One region of the Carboxydothermus pertinax genome, then DNA from elsewhere that is predicted to be linked to it. Evidence: riboswitches for the same ligand, from Rfam matches in the RefSeq annotation. Region 1 holds a riboswitch; each other region holds the start of a gene.

What was found. Region 1 has a riboswitch for cyclic di-GMP ahead of cpu_RS06950 (HD-GYP domain-containing protein). Riboswitches for the same ligand answer to the same signal wherever they lie in the genome.
Region 2: another riboswitch for cyclic di-GMP. It lies ahead of cpu_RS00090 (hypothetical protein); the one in region 1 lies ahead of cpu_RS06950 (HD-GYP domain-containing protein).
Region 3: another riboswitch for cyclic di-GMP. It lies ahead of cpu_RS05645 (FapA family protein); the one in region 1 lies ahead of cpu_RS06950 (HD-GYP domain-containing protein).

The regions. Positions count from the first base shown of each region.
Region 1 covers NZ_BDJK01000020.1:53,016-59,513, forward strand. Annotated here, with positions in the region: gene cpu_RS06940 (GGDEF domain-containing protein) at 1-689, opposite strand, end outside; gene cpu_RS06945 (hypothetical protein) at 686-1,024, opposite strand; gene cpu_RS06950 (HD-GYP domain-containing protein) at 1,070-2,125, opposite strand; cyclic di-GMP riboswitch class I at 2,438-2,525, opposite strand; gene cpu_RS06955 (HD-GYP domain-containing protein) at 2,654-3,868, opposite strand; gene cpu_RS14185 (globin-coupled sensor protein) at 3,870-4,625, opposite strand; gene cpu_RS06970 (AzlC family ABC transporter permease) at 5,007-5,714, shown strand; gene cpu_RS06975 (AzlD domain-containing protein) at 5,711-6,031, shown strand; gene cpu_RS06980 (radical SAM family protein) at 6,081-6,498, opposite strand, start outside.
Region 2 covers NZ_BDJK01000001.1:15,091-21,588, reverse strand. Annotated here, with positions in the region: gene cpu_RS00115 (DUF1847 domain-containing protein) at 1-362, shown strand, start outside; gene cpu_RS00110 (Mrp/NBP35 family ATP-binding protein) at 490-1,263, shown strand; gene cpu_RS00105 (HD domain-containing protein) at 1,325-2,014, shown strand; gene cpu_RS00100 (YjjI family glycine radical enzyme) at 2,049-3,584, shown strand; gene cpu_RS00095 (YjjW family glycine radical enzyme activase) at 3,565-4,410, shown strand; cyclic di-GMP riboswitch class I at 4,491-4,575, shown strand; gene cpu_RS00090 (hypothetical protein) at 4,645-5,136, shown strand; gene cpu_RS00085 (DUF5666 domain-containing protein) at 5,170-6,027, shown strand; gene cpu_RS00080 (response regulator) at 6,386-6,498, shown strand, end outside.
Region 3 covers NZ_BDJK01000015.1:66,595-73,092, forward strand. Annotated here, with positions in the region: gene cpu_RS05620 (CheR family methyltransferase) at 1-421, shown strand, start outside; gene cpu_RS05625 (chemotaxis protein CheC) at 437-1,039, shown strand; gene cpu_RS05630 (response regulator) at 1,063-1,428, shown strand; gene fliM (flagellar motor switch protein FliM) at 1,448-2,455, shown strand; gene fliY (flagellar motor switch phosphatase FliY) at 2,448-3,494, shown strand; cyclic di-GMP riboswitch class I at 3,502-3,589, shown strand; gene cpu_RS05645 (FapA family protein) at 3,650-5,176, shown strand; gene cpu_RS05650 (DUF2225 domain-containing protein) at 5,196-5,855, shown strand; gene cpu_RS05655 (methyl-accepting chemotaxis protein) at 5,917-6,498, shown strand, end outside.

The sequences.
Region 1 (6,498 bases):
ACTTTCAAATCATTGGGCCATTTGGCATTTTCAAGAAGATTATATAACTTTTTAACATAAATATTCGCTTTTATTTCATCCCAAGGCAGTATTAAAATAAATTCATCTCCACCGTATCTAGCAGCAATAATTTCCTCTCCTAATTGTTTTAATATTCCCGCTATTCTTAATAAAATTTGGTCACCAATTACATGCCCGTAACGCTTATTTAACTCCCCAAAATTATTTAAGTCAATAAATAAGACCGTACAAATATTTCCTTGCTCTAATAATTTAAGGCACTTGTATAATGCATATTCTTTTTTAGGTAACCCAGTCATAGAATCTATGTAAGAACCAATATACCGTTCAATTACTTTTCTTGTTATGATCCCTGTAAGCAAGCCAGATTCATCTATCACCGGAAGTCTTTCTATATTATACTCAAGCATTTTTTGATAAGCTTCAAATAAATACGCCTTTTCTTCAATTACCACGGGCTCTTCGGTCATCGCATCAATTACCAACCGGTTTTCCGGATAAAAAATTAAATCTTTTGAAGTAATTATTCCAATTAATTTATCCTTTTCTACCACCGGTAGCCCGCCAATTCTTTTTACACGCATAAGCTCCTTTACTTCTAATAAGCTTTTATACGGCTCAATGGTAATGGGGCGCGAGGTCATTACTTCTCTTACCCGTTTAATCATATTTCTATCTCCTTTTTAATATTAAGCACTATATTTAAACTTCCTTTGAAAATTGAACTCTCATCAGAAATAGCATCCACTTCAATTAATATAGCTGATACCAATAATTCCTCATCCATTAAATTAATAAAGTTTTTTCTTATAATAATCCCCTCAAATTTTTCATGATTTAGACGAATAGCCTTATACTGGTTTGGTGAAATAAATTCCACCATTTTGGTAAAAGCCTCGATACCAATGGGCGCCCGCTTTCCTATCACCAGAAAATCTTGAACAGGCGGCACTTCAAATTCGGTTAAGCGGATGCTTAATTCAGCAGTACGGTTAGCATTCATATCGCAAGCGGTTCACCAAAACCGCTCCCCCCTTTCTTTATTAAGTTATAAAATTTCTTTAGCACTCAGTAATTTTAAGGCTATTTTTGCTATATCAGGATCTATTTTCTTATTCTTAACTTCGAGACTTATAATATTCACTACCTGTTCTTTTTCCATACATTTTCGGTAACTCCTATCTTCGGTTAGCGCGGCTAAAATATCTGCTACCTGAATAATGCGTGTCTCTAATTCCAAACCTTCCCCTTTAATTTTAAACGGATATCCACTTCCGTCAAGTCTCTCATGGTGATACCCTGCCCATTTAGCGGCTTCATTAAGCCCGCCAACGGTTTCAAAAAGTTTATAGGTATAAAAGGGATGGGATTTTATTAACAAAAATTCCTTTTCGCTTAATTTTGAAGGTTTATTTAAAATTTTTGTGGGAATAGCGATTTTTCCTATATCATGTAAAAGGCCGGCAATCTCAATCATTTTTATTTTTTCGAAAGGAAGTTTTAGTTCTTTACTTATTTTAACCGCTATTTTAGCCACTCTTTCCGAATGTCTTCGGGTGGAAATGTCTTTATTATCAATAAGTTTAGCCAATAAAAGAAAAACTTTTTTCATTTCCTCTTCAGCTAAGCCTGAAAATTCATTCCAACCCATTGTTAACCTTAAAATATCCAAAAATAAAAACTCTTCTTCTAAATTAAACCAGAAGGCTTCTTCTTCCATTAGGGTAAATAATGCCAACACCGCTGGAGTTTTGGTAAAGACTTTTAAATATTGGTGAAGAAAAAAGTCTTTTATTTTTTCTTTGGTAAATATACAGACATTTCGACCTCGTAAAAAACCGGCAACATTACTTGCCAGAAACATTATTTCAATTAATTGCGAAGGATAGATTTTATTTTGACTCTGCCAAAATTGTTTATCTTCATTGGCAAGCATTGATTGAAGGAATATCTTTTTTAGCTCATTTTCTTTTAAATTTAGCCTTTTACCAAGTTGCAGAGCAATTAATGTTCGCCTCATCTTATATAGCCTTTCGTGTTTTTCAAATAAACCAAAAGTACGATTAACCGCAAAGGCAAAAGCTGAGATATCCACAAATAGCATGTTTTTCCTCCATTATTACTGCTTTTTTTACATAATAAGGTATTTTACATATATTGAAAAGTATGATTAGTTCGACATTTTTCTACCCATACCGACATTCACCGTAAAATAAAGGCCCCGCAAACTTGCAGAGCCTTCTTTTATGGGAGCAGCTTTATTTTTTCAAAAAAATCTTTTGTTCACATTTATCCCCCGCCCGTAAATTCATATCATCGAAAGAAACTTTAACCTATTACCGCTTCCTTGACTGTGCGGTAATAACATATAAACCCTCCTGCCAAAAGGCGGAGGGTTTCAGAGCAAATTCACACCTTTGGCAGCTGGCTGGCATAGCAGGAAACCTACCTTAGCCCCTATAGCTTTGCGTCCCCGGCTTTCGCCGGGTTTGCCTTTATCAGGAACGCTATTAGACTCTATTTTATTATAAAACTCTTAGCTAAACGGGTCAATACATTATTTCTCCCTTTCAAGTCTGGAGCCTTCGGCTTCAAGTCTGGAGCCTTCGGCTTCAAGTCTGGAGCCTTCGGCTTAAAAAAACTGTGCACCCTCTAGCTTTCTTCTAATGTCTTGTAATTCAGTATAATTATCCAGAACAATTTTAACCATATCTTTGTCTATTTTATTTTTTTCCACCAGATTTTCCATAACATTTTTAATCTCTTGGTAGCTAAGCCCTTTTCGGTAAGGACGTTCTTCCGAGAGAGCAACAAAAATATCGATAACCGCCATCAACCTTTCTTCAAAACCTAACTCTTCCGCTTTTTTCTTAAAAGGATATCCCGAACCATCAAGTTTTTCATGATGAAAAGCCGCCGCTCTAACAATTTGGGTAGGAAAAACTTTGTTTAAAAGATAATAAGTATAAAAAGTATGCCTTTTAATAAACAGAAATTCTTCTTCCGTCAGGGCACTATGCTTTTCTAAAATGTTTTCCGGAACAGCCATTTTCCCTATATCATGTAAAAGCCCAGCTATCTCTAAAAAAATAATCTCCATCTTGGGTAAATTTAACACTTTCCCTATATAGCTGGCAATTCTCCCTACCATCTGTGAATGATGAAAAGTAAAGCGCGATTTATGGTCTACCAGTTTAGCAAATAACTCAGCAAGGGCAATCATCTCTTGAGGTTCAATTATTGCTTCTTCATCCCCAATTTCCTCTAATCTCTGATTTAAAATGTCGCTGTCTCCTAAGGTTAACCAAAATTCTTCCGCTTCCGCCAGTTCATTAAATGCCCCTAAGACGTGCGGGTCAAAGATTTTTTCATTTCTAACCATATTTTTCCAGTTTTTAGCTTGTTTTAATATACAGCCTTCTGGATTAAAATTTATGGCAATCCTATCAGCTAAGAACAAAATCCGGCATAAAATAGGTATCTCCTCACCAGAAAGCCCGGAAGGATTTTGACCGATATAATGGTCGTGATGGCTAAAAATATACTTAGCATAATGATCAAAATAAGTATTTTTTAAAAACAACTCTCCCCGGCGACAATGCTCAAACTCATTTTCAGCAATTTGGCGAATTTTTTCATCATGGGCATCCCATTTTAAAATACCTACATCATGAATCAATCCAAGGTATATTAAGTCTCGTTTTTGACTTTTAGTTAATTTAAGTTTTTCTCCCAAACGATAAGCAATATAAGCTACTTTCCGGTGGTGATCCTGCAGTCCCTCCATGCTTAAATCCAAAGCTTTGGACATATTTTTCATAAAATCAAAGCGGTTAAAAGTAATCATCTCACACCATCCCGCTATTTTGTCGACGAATTTTCTCAATTTCTTCCATATTATTTTTAATCATTTCAGTTATTTCCCTGGCCACTTTGGCCGATTCTTGAGCAAGTTTTCGCACTTCCTGGGCCACTACCCCAAAAGCCCGACCGTGTTCACCAGCTCTTCCTGCTTCAATGGACGCATTTAAAGCTAAAATATTAGTTTTCGTAGCAATTGAAGAAATAAACCCTGCGGCCTCCGCCACTTGCTCTTGGATTTCTGCCAAGTATTTAAGTTGTTCCGCAATATAATTTTCAATCGCTAACTGCATATCAAAATTAATTCTTTTGTAAAAAGCATTCACCGCTTTAAAATACAACTCTGTACCCGGGGAATATTTTTGCGCCACTAATTCTCCAACCACTTCATAATATAAGCGGTAAGCCCCCAGGTACCAATTAGGATAAAGAGCAATTTCCATGTGTTTTTTCCCAATTGCCAATCTATTTCTAATATAATTTTCATCAATACTGTCAGAAGTTAAAGAAATAAAATATTCCATCTGGGTTTTTGCTAGCCTTTCAACAGTACTGTGTTTTCTAATTAATTCTTGAAGATAAGGAAATTTGCCTAAATATTCATAAAACTTGTTTACAAATTTTTCGGCTTCCCTGGTGAAGACTTCCTTAAATTCAGCCATAAGCAGTAAATCATCTACAGTTAAATTTAAAAAATCTAAGCCTTCATTGTAACGCTGAAGGTAATTTAAATGATTTCCCATTACACCTATCCCCCCTATTATTTAGCAAGTTTATTTTTTAAAATTACTGCACTTAAGCCACTTGTTTTTAAACTTAGCTTTATTTGCCTCTTTATTCCAGGAATTAGCATCTATTGCTACATAATCAATAATCATTATTTTTTAAAATTTTACTTTTTGCTACTTGTACCTGTCAAGAAATATTACGGAAAAACCCTCGTTACCGGTTGCTAAATTTCATCACTTTATTAACTTGCCAAACAAAAGAAATTATGTCAAAATTCTTACTAAGCACTCATATCGATATTGAATTAATTGACAATAATGAATATTCTTTTAAATTTTTTTAAACGGCTGAAAACTGTCTTTGATTTTAACCGAAATAGTGGGGAGGGAGATTCTATGGATTTAAAGGAATTTTTTCATGGCCTAAAGAAAACAACCCCTTTTATGTTAGGGTTAATACCTTTTGGGTTAGCCTATGGGATAATGGCAACGCAAGCAAAACTATCCCTTGGAGAAACCCTCCTGATGTCTCTTTTGGTTTTTGCCGGTTCCGCTCAATTTATGGCCGTTGGCATGATTAAAGAAGGGGTCGGTATTGGTTTTATCGTCCTTTCAACTTTACTGATTAATTTAAGACATCTGCTCATGGGCCTGTCTTTAGCGCCCTTTTTAAATAAATTGAATACCAAATGGCTTTACCTGCTTGCTTTCGGTTTAACTGACGAAGTTTACGGAACTACCATCGGGCACTACCAACAGGAAGGTAGTTATAAAGGTAACCCCTATTTTATGTTAGGTTCCGAAGCCGGTATTTATTTTTTCTGGCTAATTAGTTCTCTTGCCGGCGCCTTACTGGGGACTTTAATTAAAGACCCTTTGTCCTGGGGCCTGGATTTTGCTATGCCCGCTACTTTTTTAAGTATTGTTATCGGACAAATTAAGTCGTGGCAAATTTTAATAGTATTCTTAATTGCCGGAATCCTGGCAATAGCCGGCTACCTTTTAATCCCCGGCAAATGGTACATTATTTTAGCTACAGTAACTGCCACGATATTAGGAACCATTCTAGAATTATTAACAGAAAAAAGGAGTACTGCCCCATGAAAACAGAGTACATACTTCTGATTTTACTAATGGCAATGGTAACTTATTTAACAAGAGTAAGTTTTCTCGTACTTTTTACCAATAAAAACCTCCCCACGGTTATCCAAAGGGCTTTAAGGTATATCCCGGTAGCCATTCTGGCAACTTTAATTTTTCCGGGTATCTTTGCCCCTCAGGGAAAATTGGATGTGAGTTTAACCAATCCTTATATCGGTGCCAGCTTAATTACCGTTGCTTCTTTATTGATAGGTAAAAATGCAATTTTAAGTATTGTCCTTGGTATCACCTCGCTGGTAGTATTAAGACATTTGTTGTAAAATTAAAAAGCCCCATTCCGCAAAGTTTTTGGCAATGGGGCAAAATTTTTTAGGTAGTGTTTTCTCCCCTATTTACGGGACGGGAGTAATTCCCCAGGATAAGTTCTGGAAAGTCCCTTTTAAGCTGCAAAAATAAATTGTAAAGGCCAAAAGGATTGGGGGGAAAAGCTATTCTTGCTCCCAAATAATCCGGGTCGATGTTTAAATTTCTAAACTGTACCATGTCCGGTCCGCATTCCCTAATAAAATTGGCTAAGGCCTCATATTCCACCTCGGTATCGGAAAGCCCGGGAAAAACCAGGTAATTCAAGGCTACAAATTTCCCTTTTTCTTTTGCGTACTTAATTGTTTTTTTAACCTCGTTCAAGCGGTAATTTACCGGTTGATAATACCTCTCATAAACTTCCTCCCGGGCACTTATGATACTTATTCTGAGGCTGTCCACCCCGGCATCAATTATTTCCTTT
Region 2 (6,498 bases), on a different contig from region 1:
AAAAAATTGGCATTGCCTTTTGTGTAACCTTAATCAATGAAGCCCAGAAGCTTGCTGCAATTTTAGAAAAAGAAGGGCTTACTCCCATCCTTGCCTGCTGCCGCCTTGGAGCAATTGACTACTCTGAAATTCGCCTTCCCAAGAAAAATCCTGAAAAATTTGTCTCCATCTGTAATCCTATTGCCCAGGCCCGCCTGTTTAATGAAGTAAAGACCGATTTAAATGTGATTTTAGGCTTATGCCTCGGTCATGATATCCTTTTTACCCGGGAAAGCCAGGCCCCAACCACTACTTTAATTGTGAAAGACCGGGTTTATGGGCATAATCCAATAAAAACTCTGGCAAAAATAATAGAAGGATAATTATTTTGGGAAAATCGTTCCTGTAGCCAGTAAAAGGGATTGATTTAAAGAGAAAGGCTGTTTTTAAGAAAAAAGCAAAGTGTTATAATTAACATATGTTCAAAACTACCAGGAAAAGAGGGGGAACATGGGCGAAGATTTAGCTTCTATTAAACCTAAAATACCAAAAGGAGAAAACAAAGTAAAAAACGTTTTAGCCATTATGAGTGGTAAGGGAGGGGTTGGCAAATCCTCGGTTACCTCCCTGCTGGCGGTGGCTTTTGCCCGAAAAGGCTTTAAGGTGGGAATTTTAGATGGCGATATTACGGGACCAAGCATTCCTAAAATGTTCGGCCTAAAGCCGGGTCAATTTGGTTCTGATGGTGAAAAGATTATTCCGCCAGAAACCGGGCTAGGAATTAAAATCATGTCGATCAACTTACTTTTAAAATCCGAAGAGGAAGCGGTAATCTGGAGAGGACCGTTACTTTCCGGGGCAATTAAACAATTCTGGGAAGACGTTTTATGGGGTGAACTGGATTACCTTTTGGTGGATTTGCCTCCGGGTACAGGCGATGTTCCCTTAACGGTACTGCAAACTTTACCTTTAAAAGGGGTTGTTATTGTCTCATCGCCTCAGGATTTAGCAGTGATGGTGGTTAAAAAGGCCATGAAACTCGCCAAAAATCTTGACGTGCCAATTCTTGGTCTCATTGAGAATATGGCCTATTTAAAATGCCCCCATTGCGGTGAACTCCTTTATCCCTTTAAAAAGCCTCAGGGAGAGGAAATATGCCGCGAAACCGGAATAAGGTTACTTGGTACTTTGCCGATTGTTCCCGAATATGCGGAATATGCTGACCGGGGTTTAATTGAAAAGCTCGAATCCCCTGAATTTTTAGAAATAGTAAATAAGCTCTAAAATTTTTCTTGTCGACTACCTCCCGGCTTTGCTATAATCAAAAAAAGTGCCGGGGGTGCAAATGGTGATTTACCCCGCTCCAATTTATCTTTACTGCAAATTTTTGCCAAAAGAAACTGCCATGGCTGGTAAAAATACTGGTCTGGCAGTTTCTGTGTTTTTCCGGGAAAAGCAATTTAGCCAAAATCCTTTGGAGAGTTTATTAGCATTACATCAAAAAGGGCTTCTCTTTAAAGCACTACCGGAGTTATCTCACCTGGTAGGCTTACCCCAGAATCCCGAACGCCATCGCCTTTGTGCTTGGGGGCATACTTTAAGGGTTTTGGAGGAGCTTCCCGAGAAGGATTTAGAATTAATCATGGCCGCTCTTTTGCACGATGTGGGGAAGGGTCTACCGGGGGTGCGAACGTACAAAAACGGCTATCCCAACGATTTTGGCCATGCCGAGCGGGGAGCTCTAATGGCCCGGGGTATTTTAAAACGCTTCAATTTTCCCCGGCAAACTATTGACCGAACCGCCTGGCTTATTTATTACCACATGTCCGTACCCTATGAAGTAGAAAAAGTAGAATTTTGGCTTAAGCAGCTTGGGAAAACATTACCCCCGGGTGAACTTTACCGGCGGGTACGAAAGTTAATTACTTTAAAAGAAGCGGATAAACGCTCGGATAACATCGGTGCCGAAGGTAAAATCCAGGCATTGAAAAAGGTAAGGGAGGAAGTAGAGAAATTTTACCTTAAAAGTAAATAAAGATTTTGCTACAAGCGGTAAAAAGGGTGGTATAATGAAGTTAGAAACTTTAAGTCGGGTGAGAAGAGCGATGAACCGGGTTTATGAAATAATTACCGATACTTCTTTGGATTACAAAGATAAGCGGCACTTACTGGCGGCGGAAGCGGAAAACTTCCTTCCTTACGTAAAGATTAGTGAAAAAGCTCAGAACTATTTTGCCGAAGGAATTCTATGTGACCTGTTTGAAGGTCATGCACCTTATCGGCCGCGTTATATTCTGCCGGATTACCAAAAATTTATGGAAAAGGGAAGCGAGTACTTAAATTTAAAACCCCCGCAGGATTTATTTGAAGCGGTTAATGCCCTTTTAATTATCTATCGCTACGTACCCTCCATAACGAGCTATCCCGTATATCTGGGACAGGTAGATGAACTGTTAGAACCGTTTGTTTTGGCTGCTGGTGAGGAACTTTCCGAGAAACTCTTAAAAATGTTTTTGGTGCAAATAGACCGGGTGTTACCCGATGGTTTTGTCCACATGAACATTGGGCCCAAAGATACCCGTACTGGACGGTTACTTTTAAAGCTTGAGCGGGAGCTAAAACAGGCGGTACCCAACATTTCCCTAAAATATAATGAAGAAACTCCCGATAGTTTTGCCGTAGAGGCGGTTAAAACAGCCTTGGAAATTGGAAAACCGTATTTTGTCAATGACCGGGAATTAAAAGAAGACCTTGACCCTGCTTACGGAGTTGCTAGCTGCTATAATACTTTATTAATTGGTGGAGGCAGCTTTACTTTAGTTCGGTTAAATTTAAAAGAAGCTGCCAAAAAAGCGAGAGATTTTCAAGACTTTATCCAGAATGTTTTACCTGATGCAGTGTTGGCGCAGGCCGAGGTTATCAATGCCCGGGCTAAATTTATCGTAGAAGAGGCGAAGTTTTTTGAAACTTCCTTTTTAGCTAAAGAAGGTTTAATTTCCCTTGACCGCTTTACCTCCATGGCCGGATATTTTGGACTTTACGAATGTCTTGAACACTTAACGGGACTAAAACTTGGTCAGGATAAAGAAGCCCTTTACTATGCCGAACAAGTGTTAAAAACCGCCAAAGATACTTTAAAAAGGGTCCCGGGAGCTTACTGCAACGGTACCGGCGGCAGGATAGGATTTCATGCCCAGTCGGGAATTGACAGCGACATCGATGTGACGCCCGGGGTGCGGATAAAATACGGCGAGGAGCCGGACATCTTTACCCAGATTAAAACCGAGGGAAGGCTCCATAAATACTTTGATACAGGCATTAGTGATATTTACATCTTTGACCGGACCGCCCGGGAAAATCCGGAAGGGGTTTTAAAAATAATCAAGGGGGCTTTAGAAGAAGGAATCAGGGTATTTTCCTTCAACACTTCCGATTCGGAATTTATCCGGATTACCGGTTACCTTGTAAAAAGAACCGATGTTTTAAAATACGAAAAAGGCGAGGTTTTACGGGAAGATACGGTAAAGCTTGGAGCAGCAAGCATTAAAAACAACAATACCGAAGCCAGAAAGGTAAGGATAATCGGTGAGAGGAATAGTCAATAAAATTATTGAGGTAAGCTTTATCGACGGTCCCGGAAGCCGGATGGCAATCTTTCTGCAGGGTTGTAATCTTGACTGCCTGTACTGTCACAACCCGGAAACCAAAAAATACTGCCAGAATTGTGGTAGATGTGTTGAACAGTGCCCGGCCGGAGCCTTAACAAACCTTGACGGCAGGGTAACCTGGGATAAGGCGATTTGCCATGGGTGTGACCGTTGCCTTGAGGTGTGTCCCCATTCGTCCTCTCCAAAAACTACCCTCTGGGAGGTGGAGGATTTAGTAGCTTATATTTTGGAAAATGAAGTTTTTTTAGATGGGGTAACCTTTTCCGGCGGGGAATGCACCCTGCAGGCGGATTTTATCCTGGAAGTTAGCCATAAACTTAAAGAAAAAAGTAATCTAACGGTTTTTGTCGATACTAATTGCTTTTTGGAGGAAGAGAAATTTCTAACCTTATGTCAAAATATCGATGGAATTATGGCCGATTTAAAAGCTTTTGATCCGGTTTTGCACCGTAAGCTGACCGGTGTAGCCAACGAATTAATTTTTCAAAATTTAAATACGGCGTCGCAGCTTGGAGTACTGTATGAGGTTCGAACGGTATTGGTGCCCGGTTTAAACGACCATCCGCAGGAAGTGAAAAACATTGCCCGGTTTATTCGTGAACTCAATTCGTATACATTGTTAAAACTGATACCTTTCCGTAACTATGGTGTAAAATCTTATTTAAAAGAGGCACCGAACTTGCCTGAAGAAAAATTTTTTGAGCTATTTGAGGTTGCAACGGAAATTCTTGGTTCCCGGGTTTACGGGAAGTATAGTATTTAAAGTTTGTATTTAAATTCTTTTGCCAAAAGTATTGTAATTTTAACTTTATGTTTTATAATAGAGTAAAAAAGATAAGATTTTACCGATAAAGGCAAACCCGGCGAAAGCCGGCGACGCAAAGCTACAGGGGCTAAGGCCGTAAGGCTATGCCAGCCAGCTGCCGAAGGTGTTAAGGGGATTATTAACCCTCCGCCTTCTGGCAGGAGGGTTTAAAATTTTAAAGGAGGCATTTTAATGAAGAAAAATACAATTTTGGTTCTAACAGCATTATTACTGAGTTTTGCTTTTCCTGCTTTTGCGCAAAGATTGGTTTTGCCTGTTAATACTGAAAAAACTGTAAGTGGTAGTTCATATCAAGAATTGGTAAAAACCATAAAAGAAACAAATAGCCCAAAGAGAGAAAATATAGATAAAAGTTTGAGGACGACGAATGAAGATAACAACCAAAGTCTGGCAAAGGAAAATAACGATAAGAATATAATAACTGAAAACAAAGGACAAAACTCAGCAAATGAAGAAAGCAATGTAAATAAATTGGATGAAACTAATTATCAAAGTGAAGTAAACGATAATGAAAATCAGGAGGTGGTCAATGAAGAGGACGACCAGAGTGTAATAGATAGTAATCAAAATCAAATAAAAGAAAATGAACAACAGGAAGGAATAGATGAAGATAATTATCAAAACATGGTTAATAGCACTGAAAATCAAAATGAAGAAGATTAAAAATGTTTTTAAAATTTTAAAGGAGGTATTTTAATGAAGAAGATAGCGGTTTTAGTTTTAACGGTATTTTTACTTGGGATTACTTTACCTGCGTTGGCCGATACTGCTACCACCGTGCCAGCTAATACCACTCCGGGGGTAAGTGATACTGTTTATGCCAACCAAACTCCAACTGTAAGTGGCACGACCTATACCACCCCATCGGTAACCGATCAAACTTATCAACCTGTACCGGCTCCAGCAGACAACCAGTTGCCTTTTGATTTAAACCTTTTAAACAGCCTGTCTTATAATCAGCTAAAACAGTTAAAGGAAGAAATTGAAAATCTTTTGGAGCAAAAAGAGGAAGAACTTCAGGAATTTAAAGGGATTGTAACTTCGTTTGACGGACAAACTCTTGCCGTTAAGGGAGAAAACGAGGAAAAAACTTTTGTAATTACTTCGGATACGGACATGGAAGTAAAAGGAGAGTTGGGTGCTGGTTATAAAGCAGAAGTAAAATACGATCCGGCAAACAACGAAGCTGTAAAAGTTGAAGCAAAACCTGTAATACTGGAATATACCGGTACGGTAATTTCTTTTGATGGTAACAATCTCACCGTTGCTCGTGGGAATGGTGAACAAAAAACCTTTAGTATTACGGAAAACACTAAAATTGAAGGATTAGGCAAGCTTGAAGGAGAAAAAACAATCAAACCGGGTTATAAAGTAGGTGTTAAATACACCTTAGCGGGAAATGCCGTCGAAGTTAAAGTAATACCGGCAAAAGTTGAAAAGGAAAAGGAAAAAGAAAAGGAAAGAAAAAGAGAAACTAAAAAAGAAAAAGAACAAAAAGCAAAGAAAGAAGTAAAGACAAAATTTTCTAAAAATAAAACAAAAGGTAAAAAATAATACCTGTTTAAGTTAAATAATAGATTTGAATGTAGGGCTGGCTTTTGCCAGCCTTTAAATGTTTTAAACATATTTTTAGGTAATAGCAACTTGAGAAAAGCTTTCCGCATCTTCTGCTTAAGGTGTAACAAAAACAAAAGAGCAGTAACCAGTAAAAAGCTGGTTACTGCTTTTTCATATACAAAGGCTTAAGTACAACTTATTGCGAAGATTGCATGTTTCGAAAAAACCTCATCAATAGCTAAAATATACAAAAGAAAAATATTATGCTATAATTTTAAAAAATCTAATTATAGCTTGAGAAAAAGCTGTGTCTGTTTTTTAAAAGAACTACGGTTAATCTGAAAAGGGGAGGTGAGTGAGACTGAAAGAGAAAAAAAGGATTTTAATTGTTGAGGATAGCAAATTTCAAGCAAAAACTACCGCTAATATTCTCGAAAAATACGGGTACCTTACGGATATTGCTCTTTC
Region 3 (6,498 bases), on a different contig from region 1:
AGAATTAGGCTTGAAAAACTATAAACTGGATGCTACCGATTTGGACGAAAACATCTTAAAAGCTGCCAGGGAAGGAAAATTTGGCCAGGATGCTTTAAAAAATGTGCCTGAGCCCTGGCGCATTAAATATTTTGATAAAATAGGTGACCAGTATCAGGTGAAATTAAATCTACGGCGCAAAGTAAATTTTAAGCAGCAAAATCTTTTAAAGGACAGCTTTGATCATGATTATAACGTGATTCTTTGTCGTAACGTTATCATTTATTTTACCAGGGAAGCTCAGGACAATTTATACCGCAAATTTTCCGATAGCTTGGTAGCAAAGGGGATCCTTTTTATTGGGGGGAGTGAAGTAATTTTTAATCCTGAAAAATACAGGTTAATGCGGATGGAACCGTGTTACTACAGGAAAATATTGTAAGAAAGGAGGAGGTTGATGGCTAATGAAAAGGATAATTTAAAACTGGATGCCCTAAAAGAAATAGGCAATATTGGCATAGCAAATGCGGCTACAGCCTTAGCGGAGTTTCTGGCGCGCAGGATTGACATGGATGTGCCGGAGGCCGTGGTTATTAGTTTTGATGAAATTATCCAGCGTATTGGCAGTCCTGAAGAGCTGGTTTCCTGTATTTTCCTTGGCATCAAGGGAGATGCCCCGGGGGACATTCTTTTTATTTTTAATCAGGAAAGTACCAACAAGCTCTTAAAACTTTTAACCGGTGTTGAAGCCAGCGGTTATGAGCTGGATGAATTTTCCGCTTCTGCCTTAAAAGAAATTTGCAACATCTTAGCCGGTTCTTTTGCGCAGGCTATTGGCAGTTTAACCGGGTTAAATTTTATATCGGAAGTACCGCTTTTTAGCTATGATATGCTGGCCGCAACCCTTACCACCGGGCTTATAGCCTCGGGAGTTTTTGATGAACAGGTTTTGGTAATAGATACCAATTTAATTGAAAAGGGTGAAAAAATCAAGGGTCATTTTTTCTATGTACCCAAACCAGGTTCATTGCAAAAAATTTTTTCAGCTTTAGGGATTTAACTTAAAAATCAGGAGGGAAAGGAATGTCGGCAAAAGTGTTAATTGTGGATGATGCGGCTTTTATGCGGATGATGATTAAAAATATCCTGGTAAAAAACGGTTATGAGATTGTGGGTGAGGCTGAAAATGGTGCTCAGGCTGTGGAAATGTACAAGCAGCTTAAGCCTGATGTCGTAACCATGGACATTACCATGCCTGAAATGGATGGTATCCAGGCTGTCCGCGAAATTAAAAAAATTGATCCTAACGCCAAAATCATCATGTGTAGCGCTATGGGGCAGCAAGCCTTAGTTATGGAGGCAATTCAAGCCGGGGCGATGGATTTTATTGTAAAGCCTTTTCAGCAAGATCGAATTCTGCAAGCTTTTGAAAAAACTTTAAAGAGATAAGGCGAAAGGCGGGATTCAGTTGCCTGAGCTAAATGAGAGCAAAGAAGTTTTGTCCCAGGAGGAGATAGATTCTTTAATTGCGGCCCTGGCTTCCGGGAATATTGAAAAAATTACCCAAGAAAAAAAGGAAGAGGTGCGGTACCGAAAGTACGATTTTCGAAGACCCAATAAATTTTCCAAGGAAAACCTGCGGACTTTACACCTAATCCATGATAACTATGCCCGGCTTATATCTAACTTTCTTACCGGGTATCTTCGCACAAACATATCGGTTAAGGTTGCCTCGGTAGACCAGGCCACGTATGAAGATTTTTTGGTTTCAGTGCCGACCCCGACTTTAATTACAACTTTTCGCCTGCATCCTTTAAAGGGAAGTATGGTGATGGAAACCAATCTACAATTTATTTTTCCCATTATCAGCCTTTTATTTGGTGGCAGCGGCGATATGCCGCCAGAGATACGGGAACTTACGGATATCGAACTAGCAGTGGTGAAAAAATTAAACTATCGTTTATTGGAAAATTTGACCCAGTCTTGGATGGACATTATCCAGGTAGAGCCAGAGATTGAATCGATGGAAAACAACCCGCGGCTTCACCAGGTTTTATCTCCTAACGAAATAGTAGCAATAATAACCTTTACCACGGAAATCTTAAACAACAAAGGGCTTATAAACTTGTGCCTGCCCTTTGAAGTTCTTGACCCACTTTTAGCGAAGTTATCTGCCAGTTACTGGTTTTCGCATGCAGCTGATGCGGACCGGGAAGCCTTTGCCCGGCATATGGAAAACTTTTTAGCTCAAAGCGAGCTTATGATTACTGCTGTTTTAGGCGAAACGGATCTTAGAGTGCGGGATTTTTTAAAGGTTGAGCCAGGAGATATTATTGTTTTAAATAAAAGGTTGGATGAAGAATTAGAGCTTTTGATTGAGGACCAAGCGTTATTTAAAGTTCAGCCTGGCCGTTTGGACGATAAGCTTTGCTGCCAGATTACCAGGATTACAGAAAGGGATGAAGCCGATGGATAACCAATTTTTAAGCCAAGAAGAGATTGATGCGCTACTTAAGGGAACTGTGGGCGAGTCCCAGGAAAGTGAAAGTCAAGGCAGTGCCGAGGTTTTAACGGCGGAAGAAAAAGATGCTTTAGGCGAAGTAGGAAATATTTCCATGGGCTCAGCGGCTACTTCCCTGTCTCAGCTGGTAGGGCGTAAAGTAACCATTACCAGTCCAAGAGTGGAGGTTAGTAACGAAAAGGAGTTTTTTGCTAATTTTCTCGAGCCGTACATGGTTATTGAAGTAGAATTTACCGAAGGCCTTACTGGAAAAAATATTTTAATCATTAAAGAGCATGAAGTGGGAGTAATTGCCAATTTGATGATGGGGGGCGATGGTACCCAGACCGGGGAAATAACTGAACTAGAACAAAGTGCAGCAAGAGAAGCTATGAACCAAATGATTGCCAGCAGTGCCACCGCCCTTTCGGAGATTTTCAAGCGTAAAATTAACATTTCCCCTCCAAAATCGCAAATGGTAAATTCTCGGGAAAGGGATATTTACGAGCCCTTTGGCGGTAAGGAAATAGTAGTTATCTATTTTAAAATGCAAATTGAGGATTTAATTGATACCGAAATAATGCAGATTATGGAGCCGGCAACTGCCAAAGAAGTGGCCAAAATGCTGTTAGATAAGCTTTATGGGGGTATGGAGCCCGAACCGACCGTTGAGTATCGTGAGTCGGTTAAAGAATCAAAAGAAAGGGTGGAAGGGAAAGATAAGCACGGGAACGAGGAGTACCTTAATTTGCCTTCCGATGAAAAATTAGAATTAATTTTAGATATTCCACTCAAAGTGGAAGTAGTGCTAGGACGCACTCGACGGCCAATTAAAGAAATTTTAAGCTTAGGGCCGGGGGCAATTATCGACTTAGACCGGCTGTTGGATGAAGATGTAGAAGTTTTGGTAAACGGTACTCTTGTAGCGCGGGGAGAAATAGTGGTAGTAGGGGAGAATTTTGGCGTAAGAATAAACCAAATTCTTTCACCCAGGGAACGTTTAAGTAAAATTTAAAGGGAGAAAAAGTTAAAGGCAAACCCGGCGAAAGCCGGGGGCGCAAAGCTAAAGGGGCTAAAGCAGGTTGTCTGCCATGCTAGCCAGCTGCCAAAGGATATAGACCTCCTCTGGCAGGAGGTTTTTTAATTTCTCTTAAAAAAGGGGTGGGGGCGGTGACTGACTCCAGCACCGGAAGTTATTGGGAGGTAAAGGTTTCCAACAATAATCTGGAAGCGTATTTAAAATTTTCACCTCTTACGCAGACGGAGGAGGGAGCATTTCCTTCGCTGGAAGAGTTAAAAGAATTTTTAAAAGCAAAAGGAATAATTTATGGTATAATTGAAGAAAATTTACCTCTTGTTTTAGACCATCCGGGAGAATTTATTCTTGTTGCCCGGGGGATTGAGCCAGTGCCTCCAGTTCCTGATGAGTTGATCACCTACTTTGAAAGCGATGATGTCAAGTACTCCATGGATAAGCTCGGGCACCGGGTATATTATTTTAAATCGCTTCCGCAAGTAACAAAAGGGCAGGTCTTAGCGGAAGTGAGAAGGGGAAAACCGGGGAAAAATGGGGTTGATATTTTCGGTAAGCCAATAAAAGCCCCAGCGTATGTTCCGCTGAAATTAAAGGTGCATAAGGGAGCGGAGATAAAAGACGATAAAGTAATTGCGACTATAAATGGCTTACCGGTGCGTATAGGTAACGCTGGCTTTGATGTACAGAATTTACTTCAGTTAGATGGCGACCTTTTTTATAAAACTGGTAACTACCAGTTTATTGGTAGTATCAAGGTTAACGGCAATGTCCGGGAAAATGTGTTAATTAAAGCTGAAGGGTCGGTCGAGGTTTTCGGTTCGGTAGAATCGGCCAAAATTTATGCTGGTGAGTCGTTTATCGCCCGGAAAAATATTATCAATTCGGAAATAACGGTCGGTCTAAGACCGATGTTAGCTTCAAAAGTAAATGCAGTCGTGAGCGACCTGGTTGAAAATTTAAACCCATTAATCCTTTTAATCGCTCAGCTTTTACCAAATCTCAAAGATACTCCGGTTACTTTATTTAGGATTTTACAACTACTTTATAAAAAACCAGATGAGTTAAGATTACAGCTGGAAAAACTTAAAAAGGCTTACCAGAGATTAGTTGAGTGTAAGCCGGAAATGGAAGCATTTTGGAGCGAAGGATTGGAAAAGGTTACTACAATTGAGAAAATTGTTAGTGCTTTGTTACGGACCATTTCCGAAACCGTACCGGCGCATATTTTACAGCAAAAAATAAATCTCTGGTGGCATGTTCTCACCGAAGGCGGTAAATATTTTCAAACGGAAGAAAAGATGTTTGCTTCTACTCCCTATAAGCTTACTGTGTATTCCGGCCAGAACGCCAGATTTAACGTTTATGGAGATTTTATTTTAAACGGTAAATCCCTTTATCAGTGCGTGGTTAATGCTTCCGGAGTAGTTTTTGGTGAAAGCGGGACTTCAGTAGTAGGAGGAGTACTAACGGCTGGCAAAGCAGTGGCGCTTGATGAAGTGGGTGCACCTATTGGTACAGGGATGGAAATTATTGTTGGCAAAAACGGTACGGTTAAGCTTAAAAAAGTCTACCCTGGGGTTGTAGTAAAGATTGGTAGATTCCAAAAAATATTTAAAGAGACTGAATATCAAGTATTTTTAACAGGAGAAAAGGATTTGTAAAAGAAGTGGAGTGATAGCATTGACGCAGGGTCTTTATGCCAAAACCATTCAATGTCCGCTTTGTGGCAGTGAATATAAAACTTTGAAGGTGATGACTTCGGCGTTACGTCCGGCGGGCATGGATGCTGATTTATGTATGCGCTACACTGGATTAAACCCGCTTTATTACAAAGTTAATATTTGTCCCCAATGTTTTTATGCGTTTACCGAAGAATTTAAAGCGGTCCGGAAAAATGAACAGGAGGAATTAAAAAAAGAACTGGCCAAAAATCTTCTACCGGATAACTTTTGGGGGGAGAGGGATTTTACCTTAGCAGTAAAATCCTATGGCCAAGCTTTAAAATGTGCCTTATTTAAAAAAGAAAAAGATAGCACTTTAGGCCGTCTTTGCCATAATCTTGCCTGTGTGTATCGCCTAAATGGCGAGCAAGAAAATGAGGAAAAATATTTACGTTATGCTGTAAACTATTATGAAAAAGCTTTTACCACCGAATTGAACTCAACCGAAAGCTTTACCTTAGCTTATTTAATTGCGGAATTAAGTCGAAGGTTAAAAGATTATGAAAAGGCAGCGAAATGGTTTAGTTATTTAATACAAAATAAAAATTTGTTACCCAAAAAATTAGTAAATTTAGTGCAGGAACAATGGCAGGTTTTGCGGGAAGAGAAAAAGATGTAATAATCCGGGCATGATTGAAATTGCCTAAAAATGTTAAACATTTAGAACCGGGGGGAAGAGTATGCGTTTAAACTCCTTAAAGGTAAAAATTTTTCTCATACTTCTTTTAATGGTAGCCGTACCGTTACTGGTGACGACAGCATTTAATTACTGGGAAGCGCAAAGGGTCTTGTTTAATAAATTAAAAAATACGGCCATGGATACGGCAAAACTTGGCGATGTGGCGATTGATCATTTTCTGGAAGGAATCCAGCGGACTGTGGAAACTTTAGCCCAGGAAGACAATGCCGAAAATTTCTACGATATACCGGGATGTGCCCAATGGTTTGGTAAGACACTAGAAAATACTTTAAAAAATAATCCGGCTATAATGTCAATTTACATAGGTACGGTGCGCGGTGAAATTTACCTTTATCCCAAGCAGCAGTTACCGCCGGGATATGATCCCAGAAAGCGTCCGTGGTATCAACAGGCGCTATCTTCTCCTGGAAAAGCTATTTGGACCGAGCCGTATCAAGACGCTTTTACCGGAAAGACGGTGGTTACCGTAGCCCGGTTGGTTGAAAAAAATGGAAAACCGGTAGGCGTAGTAGCAGCCGATATTTCCTTGGACCACTTTAATAATTCCATTAAGGAGATAAAA